DNA from 4 places in the Pseudomonas helmanticensis genome. Region 2 is predicted to be linked to each of the others. Evidence: riboswitches for the same ligand, from Rfam matches in the RefSeq annotation. Region 2 holds a riboswitch; each other region holds the start of a gene.
What was found. Region 2 has a riboswitch for cobalamin ahead of QOL84_RS04450 (CbtB domain-containing protein). Riboswitches for the same ligand answer to the same signal wherever they lie in the genome.
Positions count from the first base shown of each region.

Region 1: it holds a riboswitch for cobalamin, as region 2 does, so the genes downstream of both, QOL84_RS03960 (TonB-dependent receptor plug domain-containing protein) here and QOL84_RS04450 (CbtB domain-containing protein) in region 2, are expected to answer to the same signal.
Region 3: it holds a riboswitch for cobalamin, as region 2 does, so the genes downstream of both, QOL84_RS07540 (ABC transporter substrate-binding protein) here and QOL84_RS04450 (CbtB domain-containing protein) in region 2, are expected to answer to the same signal.
Region 4: it holds a riboswitch for cobalamin, as region 2 does, so the genes downstream of both, cobO (cob(I)yrinic acid a,c-diamide adenosyltransferase) here and QOL84_RS04450 (CbtB domain-containing protein) in region 2, are expected to answer to the same signal.

Region 1 covers NZ_FXUY01000001.1:844,867-847,060, forward strand. Annotated here, with positions in the region: gene QOL84_RS03960 (TonB-dependent receptor plug domain-containing protein) at 1-1,099, opposite strand, end outside; cobalamin riboswitch at 1,194-1,399, opposite strand; gene QOL84_RS03965 (hypothetical protein) at 1,558-1,926, shown strand; gene QOL84_RS03970 (hypothetical protein) at 1,963-2,194, shown strand, end outside.
Region 2 covers NZ_FXUY01000001.1:958,073-960,266, reverse strand. Annotated here, with positions in the region: cobalamin riboswitch at 810-1,031, shown strand; gene QOL84_RS04450 (CbtB domain-containing protein) at 1,155-1,352, shown strand; gene QOL84_RS04445 (CbtA family protein) at 1,364-2,062, shown strand; gene QOL84_RS04440 (cobalamin biosynthesis protein) at 2,059-2,194, shown strand, end outside.
Region 3 covers NZ_FXUY01000001.1:1,680,437-1,682,630, forward strand. Annotated here, with positions in the region: gene QOL84_RS07535 (Ppx/GppA family phosphatase) at 1-612, shown strand, start outside; cobalamin riboswitch at 654-848, shown strand; gene QOL84_RS07540 (ABC transporter substrate-binding protein) at 993-2,006, shown strand; gene QOL84_RS07545 (FecCD family ABC transporter permease) at 2,003-2,194, shown strand, end outside.
Region 4 covers NZ_FXUY01000001.1:2,448,454-2,450,647, forward strand. Annotated here, with positions in the region: gene QOL84_RS10785 (cobyrinic acid a,c-diamide synthase CobB) at 1-391, opposite strand, end outside; gene cobO (cob(I)yrinic acid a,c-diamide adenosyltransferase) at 388-999, opposite strand; cobalamin riboswitch at 1,081-1,306, opposite strand; gene QOL84_RS10795 (hypothetical protein) at 1,470-2,054, shown strand; gene QOL84_RS10800 (PQQ-dependent sugar dehydrogenase) at 2,121-2,194, shown strand, end outside.

The sequences.
Region 1 (2,194 bases), 110 kb from region 2:
ACACATCGTCCTGGCCCTTGAACCATTGGTTGTCGGTGCCGAACACCAGCACGTGGCCGCCCGCCAGTTCGGCCTTGCCTTCGGCCTGCACACCCCAATCGGTGAAGCCCCAATAGTCGTTGTGGTTGATGACTTTGGTGCCACCGCCCGCGACGTTGTTGATGCGCGTATAGCGCGTGTCCCAGTCGTTGATATGAGCTTTGACGAAGTAGCTCAGGCGCTCGTTGACGCTCTGTTCGAAGGTCGCCGTGGCGATTTGCTGGACGCGGTCGTTGGTGGTTTTGTGGTTGTCGACCGGGCGGGCGAAATCGAGGTTGGCGTCGGCGTATTGGTAGAACAGTTCCAGCCGCGAATTATCGCCGAACGACTGAATCGCCTTGCCACCCAACGTGGTCACTTCGTAGGCACGGTTCTTCGCAGAATCGTTTTTCATGTCGCGATTGCGAAACGGCTGATAACCGTCGGACACGTTGTGGCTGACATAGGCGAGCAAGCCGAGATCGCCGAAACCATTGCTGAAGATGTTTTCGACCCGCGCATCCTCGGTGGTGCCACCGAAGGTATCCACGCCCATGTTCACTTCGCCGGCGGCTTGGCGAGACTGCGGGCTGCGCGTGACGATGTTGATCACCCCCGACACCGCTTGCGTGCCGAACAGCAGGCTTTGCCCGCCCTTGAGCACTTCGATGCGTTCGATCGCGTTGGCCGGCAGGGTGTCCAGATACAGGCCGCCGTACAGGCGATTGTTCAGGCGCACGCCGTCGAGCAGGATCAGCGTGTCGTCGTTGCGCCCGCCGAGCAGCGAGTAGGTGCCGTAGTCGAACGGACCGTTTTTCGGCGCCACGTACAGACCGGGAATGAACATCTGCATGACACGGCTGACATCGGCGCTGGGGCCGGCGCGCTCGATCTGCTCGCGGGTGACGATGTCGACCTTGCTGCCGAATCTGGCCATGTCGGCGACAGTGGTGGACTCCACCGAGGGCGCGGAAACGATTTGCTGATTGAGTTCCAGAGGGGCGTTGTCGGCCAGCAGCAGAGGGCTGAACAGGCAGCCGAAAAACACAGTTGGAGCATAGGTGTTGAAAGGTCGAATCATTGTCTTCTCGAAAAGAAACTTCGCAGAAGAGCATGCAGGAGAAGGCATCGCGCACACGCCGACACCGGCCCATGCCCGCCCACCGCAGGATTTTGCCAAACAGATATTTCGGGCCGGTCTCCGGGCTCGCGCGTATCGAGGCTTTCACCTTCCCATGGCCGTCTGGCCACAGTGGTGTATCGAAAGCATCACGCGCATACCGTTGCGGGGGCAGCACCGGACTTGTTCGAAAAGAACGTACCGGTTTCCCGTTTCACCCCATGCACGGCGGCATGGGACACCTGAAACTGGGCGGCATCTGAACATTCGAAAGACCGTTCGTCAACTTGCCCGAGAGAACCTCGATAAATCTTGAAAGAACAATCTGCGGCGTTTTTTGTAAGAGCAACTAAGGTCTACAGCGGAGAGCAGTGGTGGTTTTTCGCCAATCAGGGCAGGGGTGTGGGAGGGGATCCGGGATGATTCAAATTTCTGCAAAACAATATGAAGCCCTTACCTTGGCTTCTGATCTGCGTCTGTCGGAGGACATGGAGCAGCATGTTTATGCGCATCTCCCTTCTTATGCAGAGGAACATGGACGAGCCGGCGTGAAGCAAATCGTGCAGGCTGCGATAGCACGTTCCAGGCAGTGGCAGCTGTCGAGGCGTGCCACTTTTCAGATGCTGAATCTATTGTGCCTTTACGGCAATGAGTTCGAGAGCGATGCTCAGTGCCAGTGGCTGGTGGATGTATTGAATGATGAAGCGTTCGGAGATATGTCAGCCAGGATGAACATGGCGCAAAGCGAGGCGCTTGGAAAGCTGGCTATTGATCAGGAAGAATCTTGAAAGGAGTCGGGAATCGTGGGTCGAAAAAGGAAAACAGTGGGTGAGCCGTATCTGGCGTTCTCCGCTGCCGCCGCGCAGGATTCAAACGGCGTTGCGGTTGTGCCGGTTGAGATATGTCCTTATAAAAAAGGAGTGCCGCTAAAGCTCGCATTCTGGAACGTGCAGAATTTCACTGGAGATTTAATCCGGCATGGCAAGAACGTCACCAAGACGCCACTGTCAGCGCCGAGAAATCAGGTGCGAATAGAATTTATCGCCAAAGCGATTA
Region 2 (2,194 bases):
GTTTCGCTCTTACAGCGAGTCACCTTTTCCAAACGCCGAAAAGGTAACCCAAAAGGCTTTGCCCCGGCGTACGGCACTTCGCTGAGGCTCAGTGTTCCCTCGCTACGGTGTCCATCCGGGGGCATCGCCTACGGTTTGCTTCGCTGCACCTCCTCTCGATGTGTTCGACTTCGTCGAACGGCGCTGCGCGCCTATCCCCCCGGATGAACACCTCCGCTCGGCCTGCCGAAGGGGCAAAAAAGCCAGATCAAAAGCCAGATCAAGAGCCCCTCACCCTAGCCCTCTCCCGGAGGGAGAGGGGACTGACCGAGGTGATTGCGAGAGATACGCCGACGTGCGATACCGCGTTGAGCTCAGATTCTGAAAAGCCCACAAATCGGCTCCCTCTCCCTCGGGAGAGGGCTGGGGTGAGGGGCAGCAACAACGCAAATCAAAAGCCGAACACCCGCGCTCCTCACCACTCGATAGGCCGAGTGTCAGCTCGCCTGCTCTTGATCTTGATCTCGGAGCCCGTCGGCAGGCTGAGCGGAGGGATTGATCCGGGGTGGGAGCGCAGCGACCGTTTGGCGCAGCCAAACACAGCGAGAGGAGGTGCAGCGAAGCAAACCGTAGGCGATGAACCCCGGATCAATCCCGGAGCGAAGGAACCCGAGCCTTAGCGAGGGCCGAACGTCAGGGCAAAGCCTTTTCGGTTACCTTTTCGGCGTTTGGAAAAGGTGACTCGCCGTAAGGGCGAAACCCTAAGCCGCCGTTACCGCAGCAACGGATATGCCCCCCATCCAATTGACTCAAATCCCCCCTCATGCTCTCCTACACAACTTGTTACGGGTGCCCTTCACAGGGTGAAACGGGAAACCGGTGAATCATGTGCTTTACTCAAAGCCATGTCAGTCCGGTGCTGCCCCCGCAACGGTAAGCGAGCGAAGCGTCAGATCCACTGTGCCGATACGGCATGGGAAGGTGACGCTTGCAGGTCGGCCTGACGCCAACCCCTCGTGAGCCCGGAGACCGGCCCGCAACACACAGCCCGCATTTGTGCGGTGCTGAACATAACAAACCCGCGGTGGGCGGGCGCTGTTCGAACCTCTGCGAGCCTGACCCGCAGGGGTTTTCATGCGCTCTATTCACCCGCTGACACTCCAGAGGGAAGCGCCATGTCGATCATCAGCAGCACCGGCAGCAACACGGACAAAATCGCCAGCACCACCACCCTGAGCCAACGCCTCACCGCCGCGATCTTCGCGTCGATTCTCGGCGCCAGCCTGGTCTACTTCGCCGGTTTCTCGCACATCGAAGCGGTACACAACGCCGCCCACGATACCCGCCACAGCGCCGCGTTCCCGTGCCACTGAGACCTGCCGACATGATCAAGCGTATTGCGCAAACCGCAGGTTTCACCGGCCTGCTGGCCGCCCTGCTCCTCACCCTGCTGCAAAGCTTTTGGGTTTCGCCGCTGATTCTGCAGGCGGAAACCTTTGAGAAGTCCGAGCCGGTGGCGGTTCACGAACACGCCGCTGGCGTAGCTGCGCACACCCACGATGCCGAAGCCTGGGAGCCGGAAGACGGCTGGCAGCGCGTGGTTTCGACCACAGGCGGCAATCTGGTGGTTGCGGTGGGTTTCGCCCTGATGCTCGCGGGCCTCTACACCCTGCGCGCGCCGACCAAAACCTCGCAAGGCCTGCTCTGGGGTCTGGCCGGTTATGCCACCTTCGTCCTCGCGCCAACCCTGGGCCTGCCGCCTGAATTGCCGGGCACCGCTGCCGCTGATCTGGCATCGCGCCAGATGTGGTGGATCGGCACTGCCGCGTCTACGGCTGTCGGCCTGTCGCTGATCGTGTTCAGTCGTCACTGGCTGATGAAAATCCTCGGCGTGGCCATTCTGGCCGTGCCGCACGTGATCGGCGCTCCGCAGCCGGAAGTCCATTCGATGCTCGCTCCCGAAGTATTGGAAGCACAGTTCAAAATCGCTTCGCAGTTGACCAACGTGGCGTTCTGGCTGGCCTTGGGCCTGATCAGTGCCTGGTTGTTCCGCCGCAAAAGCGATGGTCAATACCACGCATGACGACTGCCAGCACAGCGCCGACCCTGGTGGTCGGCCTGGGCTGCCAGCGCGGCTGCCCCGCCAGCACGCTGCGCGCGTTGCTTGACCAGGCGTTGCAAGCCCATCGCATTGAACTGCAAGCGGTCAAAGCCC
Region 3 (2,194 bases), 720 kb from region 2:
TTTCCGATCGACGTTATCTGCGGCCATGAAGAGGCGCGGCTGGTTTACGCCGGCGTCACCCACGCCTTGCCGAGCGCCGTCGACATGCGCCTGGTGGTCGACATCGGCGGCGGTTCCACCGAGCTGATCCTCGGCCAGGGCGCGCAACCGTTGCTCACCGAAAGTATCGCCATCGGCAGCGGCACCTTGAGCACACGCTTCTTTCGCGGCGGCGACCTGTCCGCCGCTGCGTTACAGGAAGCCGAACGTTTCGCCATCCTGCAGTTTGAAAAAGTTGCCCGGCGCTACCGTGCTCAGGGCTGGCAGCAAACCATCGGCTCTTCCGGCACTGCGCGCATGCTGGCTAAAGTGCTCAAGGCCAATCGTCTCAACGACTACGGTCAGGACGGCATCACCTACGGCGGGCTCCTACGCCTGTCGTTGCTTCTGCTGAAGGTGAACAACGTCCAGCAATTGAAACTGGCCGGGCTGCAACCTCATCGTCAGAGCATTCTGCCCGGTGGTCTGGTGCTGATGCTGGCCGCCTTCAAAGTGTTCGGCATCGCACAAATGCTGCCGTCGGAACCGGGCCTGCGCCTCGGCGTGTTGCACGGTTTGATGAGCCAGCATTAATCCTCACCCGGCAGATTCGTCTCCCCTTCAGCGGCCTGATCGACTACCATGCCGCCGCCGGTTTCCAAACGGGATTAATAGGGAATCCGAGGTGCTTGCACAGCATCGATCGGAACTGCCCCCGCAACTGTAGGTGCTGAGCCTGCTCCACGACTGCCACTGGGTGAACCCCGGGAAGGCCGGAGCATTGGCGATGACGCATCAGTCAGGAGACCTGCCGGCACAGTGACTGACTAACCGGCGGGGTGTCCGGGAAGGACACCGTGCCGTGCGCGTCTTCCGGGATGAGCGGCCTTGCGCTGTTGCCCTGACCGCGCTCGATGGTGTGTTTCCGAACCGTACTCTGCCGCTCCCCGTACGGTTTTCCTGGAGACTGCCTCATGCTGCTGCCCCGCGTTGCCACCCTCATCACCGGCCTGTGCCTTGGCACGCTGGCCCATGCGGCACCGACTCAATACCCGCTGACCATCGAAAACTGCGGCAGCAGCCTGACCTTTGAGCATGCTCCCGCTCGTACGGTGACCATCGGCCAGGCCGGCACGGAACTGCTCTACGCCATGGGCCTGAGCGACAAAGTCGTCGGCACCTCGCTGTGGTTCAACAATGTGCTGGCCAAGTACAAGACGCAGGACGACAAGATCGAGCGCCTGGCCGACAACGAACCGAGCTTCGAATCGGTGATCGGCAAACGCCCGGAACTGGTCGCCGTGGAGCTGGAATGGATGGTCGGCCCGCAAGGTGCGGTCGGTACCCGTGAGCAGTTTCATGAGCTGAAGATTCCGACCTACCTGCTGCCCTCCGATTGCGAAGCCAAGGACAATCTGGTCGGCGCCGACGGCACGCGACTGGCGCCATTTCGCATCGACAGCATTTACAAGAGCGTGAGCCAACTGGCGCAGATCTTCGATGTGCAGGATCGCGGACACCAACTCAACGAGCAACTCAAGGCCAGCCTTGCCAAGTCGATTGCCACCGCACAGGGCAAACAACTGAAAGACGCCAGCGCGCTGGTGTGGTTCTCCAGCGCACAAATGGACATCGAGCCCTTCGTGGCCGGGCACAAAGGCATTCCCGATTTCATGCTGAGCACCCTCGGCGTGCGCAACGTGGTGGAATCCGATGAAGAGTGGCCGACGGTCGGCTGGGAAACCATCGCCAAAGCCAACCCGACGTTCCTCGTCATCGCCCGCATGGATCGCCGTCGCTTCCCCGCTGACGACTATGAAAAGAAACTCGCCTTCCTGCGCAGCGATCCGGTGACGCGCAACATGGACGCGGTGAAAAACAACCGCATCATCATTCTTGACGCCATGGCCATGCAGGCCAGCCAGCGCATGTTCGATGGCCTGGAACAACTGGCCACGGCCATCAACGGCTACGACCTGTCGAAATGAGTGCAAGCCTGATCCGCACGTTGCTGGCCCTGGCGACATTGTTGATGGCCGTGGTGGCTGGCGTGGCCATCGGTGAAACTTCGATTGAACCGGGCGTGGTCCTGCAAGTATTGGCCAATAAGTTGTGGGGGGCCGGTTATGTGCTCGACCCCATTGATGAAGGCATCGTCTGGAACTACCGCCTGACC
Region 4 (2,194 bases), 1.5 Mb from region 2:
GCGCACCAAAGGTCTGCGCCATCGCTGTGCCGTCGATCACACCGAGCACCGGCACACCAAAATGCCGCGCCAGATCGGCACTCGACGGCGTGCCGTCAAACAGGCCCATCACGCCTTCGATCAGAATCAGATCCGCCTCGGCGGCGGCTTCCCACAACAGACGACGACTTTCCTGCTCGCCGACCATCCACATGTCCAGTTGATACACCGGCGCACCGCTGGCACGCTCGAGAATCATCGGGTCGAGGAAGTCCGGGCCGCATTTGAACACGCGCACCTTGCGCCCCTGATTGCGATGCAAACGGGCGAGCGCGGCGGTAACGGTGGTCTTGCCCTGACCGGAAGCCGGCGCGGCGATGAGCACCGCCGGGCAGTGACGTGGTTGATTCAAAGTTCGACGCCTTTCTGCGCTTTGATGCCGGCCTGGAAGGCGTGTTTGAGCATGCCCATTTCGGTGACGGTGTCGCCCATCTCGATCATTTCCGGCTTGGCCGCACGACCGGTGACGATCACGTGCTGCATCGGCGGCCGCGCCTGCAAATCGCTGAGTACTTGATCGAGATCGAGGTAGCCGTGCTTGAGGGCGATGTTCAATTCATCGAGCACCACCAGACCGATCGACGGATCACGCAACAGCTCGCGGGAGACTGCCCAAGCGGCTTCGGCAGCAGCGATGTCGCGCTGACGGTCCTGGGTTTCCCAGGTGAAGCCCTCGCCCATCACGTGGAAGCGCACTTGTTCGGGGAAGCGGCGGAAAAACAATTCTTCGCCAGTGCTGTTGCGGCCCTTGATGAACTGCACCACGCCGCACTGCATGCCGTGGCCCATGGCGCGCGCAAGCATGCCGAACGCCGAACTGCTTTTGCCTTTGCCATTGCCGGTCAGCACCAGCACCAGGCCGCACTCGTCGGGCGAGTTGGCGATGCGTTCGTCGATCACGGCTTTTTTGCGCTGCATACGCGCCAGATGGCGTTCGTCGCGCTCGGGGGAATCAGTCATGGGGGAGCTCTCCGTTGGGGCTGGATAACGGCGGGCAGGCACAAGAATAGACGGCAAAAAGCCTGGCATCGCCCACCGTGATGCCGCTGGATGGATCAGGCCGGTCTCCGGGCTCATGAGCGGCGTTGGCCTGACTGCGCGCCTTCCCGCTGTTGAGCAGTGGCATTCGACGCAGTGTTCACTCATTTACCGTTGCGGGGGCAGCGCCGGGATCGTGGCCAGTCTTCGCTTGAAGACAACCCTCACCGGCTTCCCTGTTTCACTCTGTCGACGTCGGTCACAGAGCACCTGAAACAAGCCGCGAAGGTTAGAGGGTTGGGGGTGGAGCGTCAATTAAAGAGGGGGCCGGCGGGCGAATAACTGCCGCCGATCAATTAACTGGCGCCAATCTTGTGCCACACTGATACAAATGATATCAAAGAGCCATGCTTTTCTCGAAAAAGCCCATCACAACAATAAGGATGATTACGATGCAAGGCATGATCATCAGCAACCCGCGCCTGGAATTCCTGCGCCCGATGCTTGAACGCTGGTTTGACTGTATCGACCGCTACAACGCCGTGCGCGGCGACAGCGACACGCCTTACTGGCACGACGAGAAAGCCAATCTCGGATTGCTCTCGGCAGCGGCATGGATGGCCGAGTTGGTCACCCTCACCGACACCGCCACGCGCAAACAGAACGAAGAAGGCGAGCGCAATGCCCGCGCCGATCTGTTTATCGCCGGCGCCGAAGATCGTGCCTACATTCAGGCCACCCAGCGCTGGCCTCGAGTGAACAATCTCAACCTGACCCAAGCCTTGCTGGACATCACCAGCGACGCCAAACGCATCAGCTTCGCCAGTGACCTGAAACTCGGCTGCCTGTTCGTCGCCCCGCAAAAAGCCCAGCACAGCGCCAGCCCCGAAGAGCTGCAGGACATGGTCGACGATCTGCAAAAGGAACATACCTGCGCCGTCGCCTGGTATTTCCCCTACGCCTACCGCAAGTTGCGCAGCGAGGCCGGCAATTATCACCCGGGCATCGCCGTGCTGTTCAAGGAAGCCCGCGGCTGAGCAGTTGAACCATCGGGCTTGCGTCCTCCTCTATGATTAGGAATGCATTCATAGGGAAGATCAGCAATGCGCAAGCCCCAGCTCGTTTTCGTCATCGCCCTCGCCGGAGGGCTCGCCGCCTGCGGTGAATCCTCCAGCCT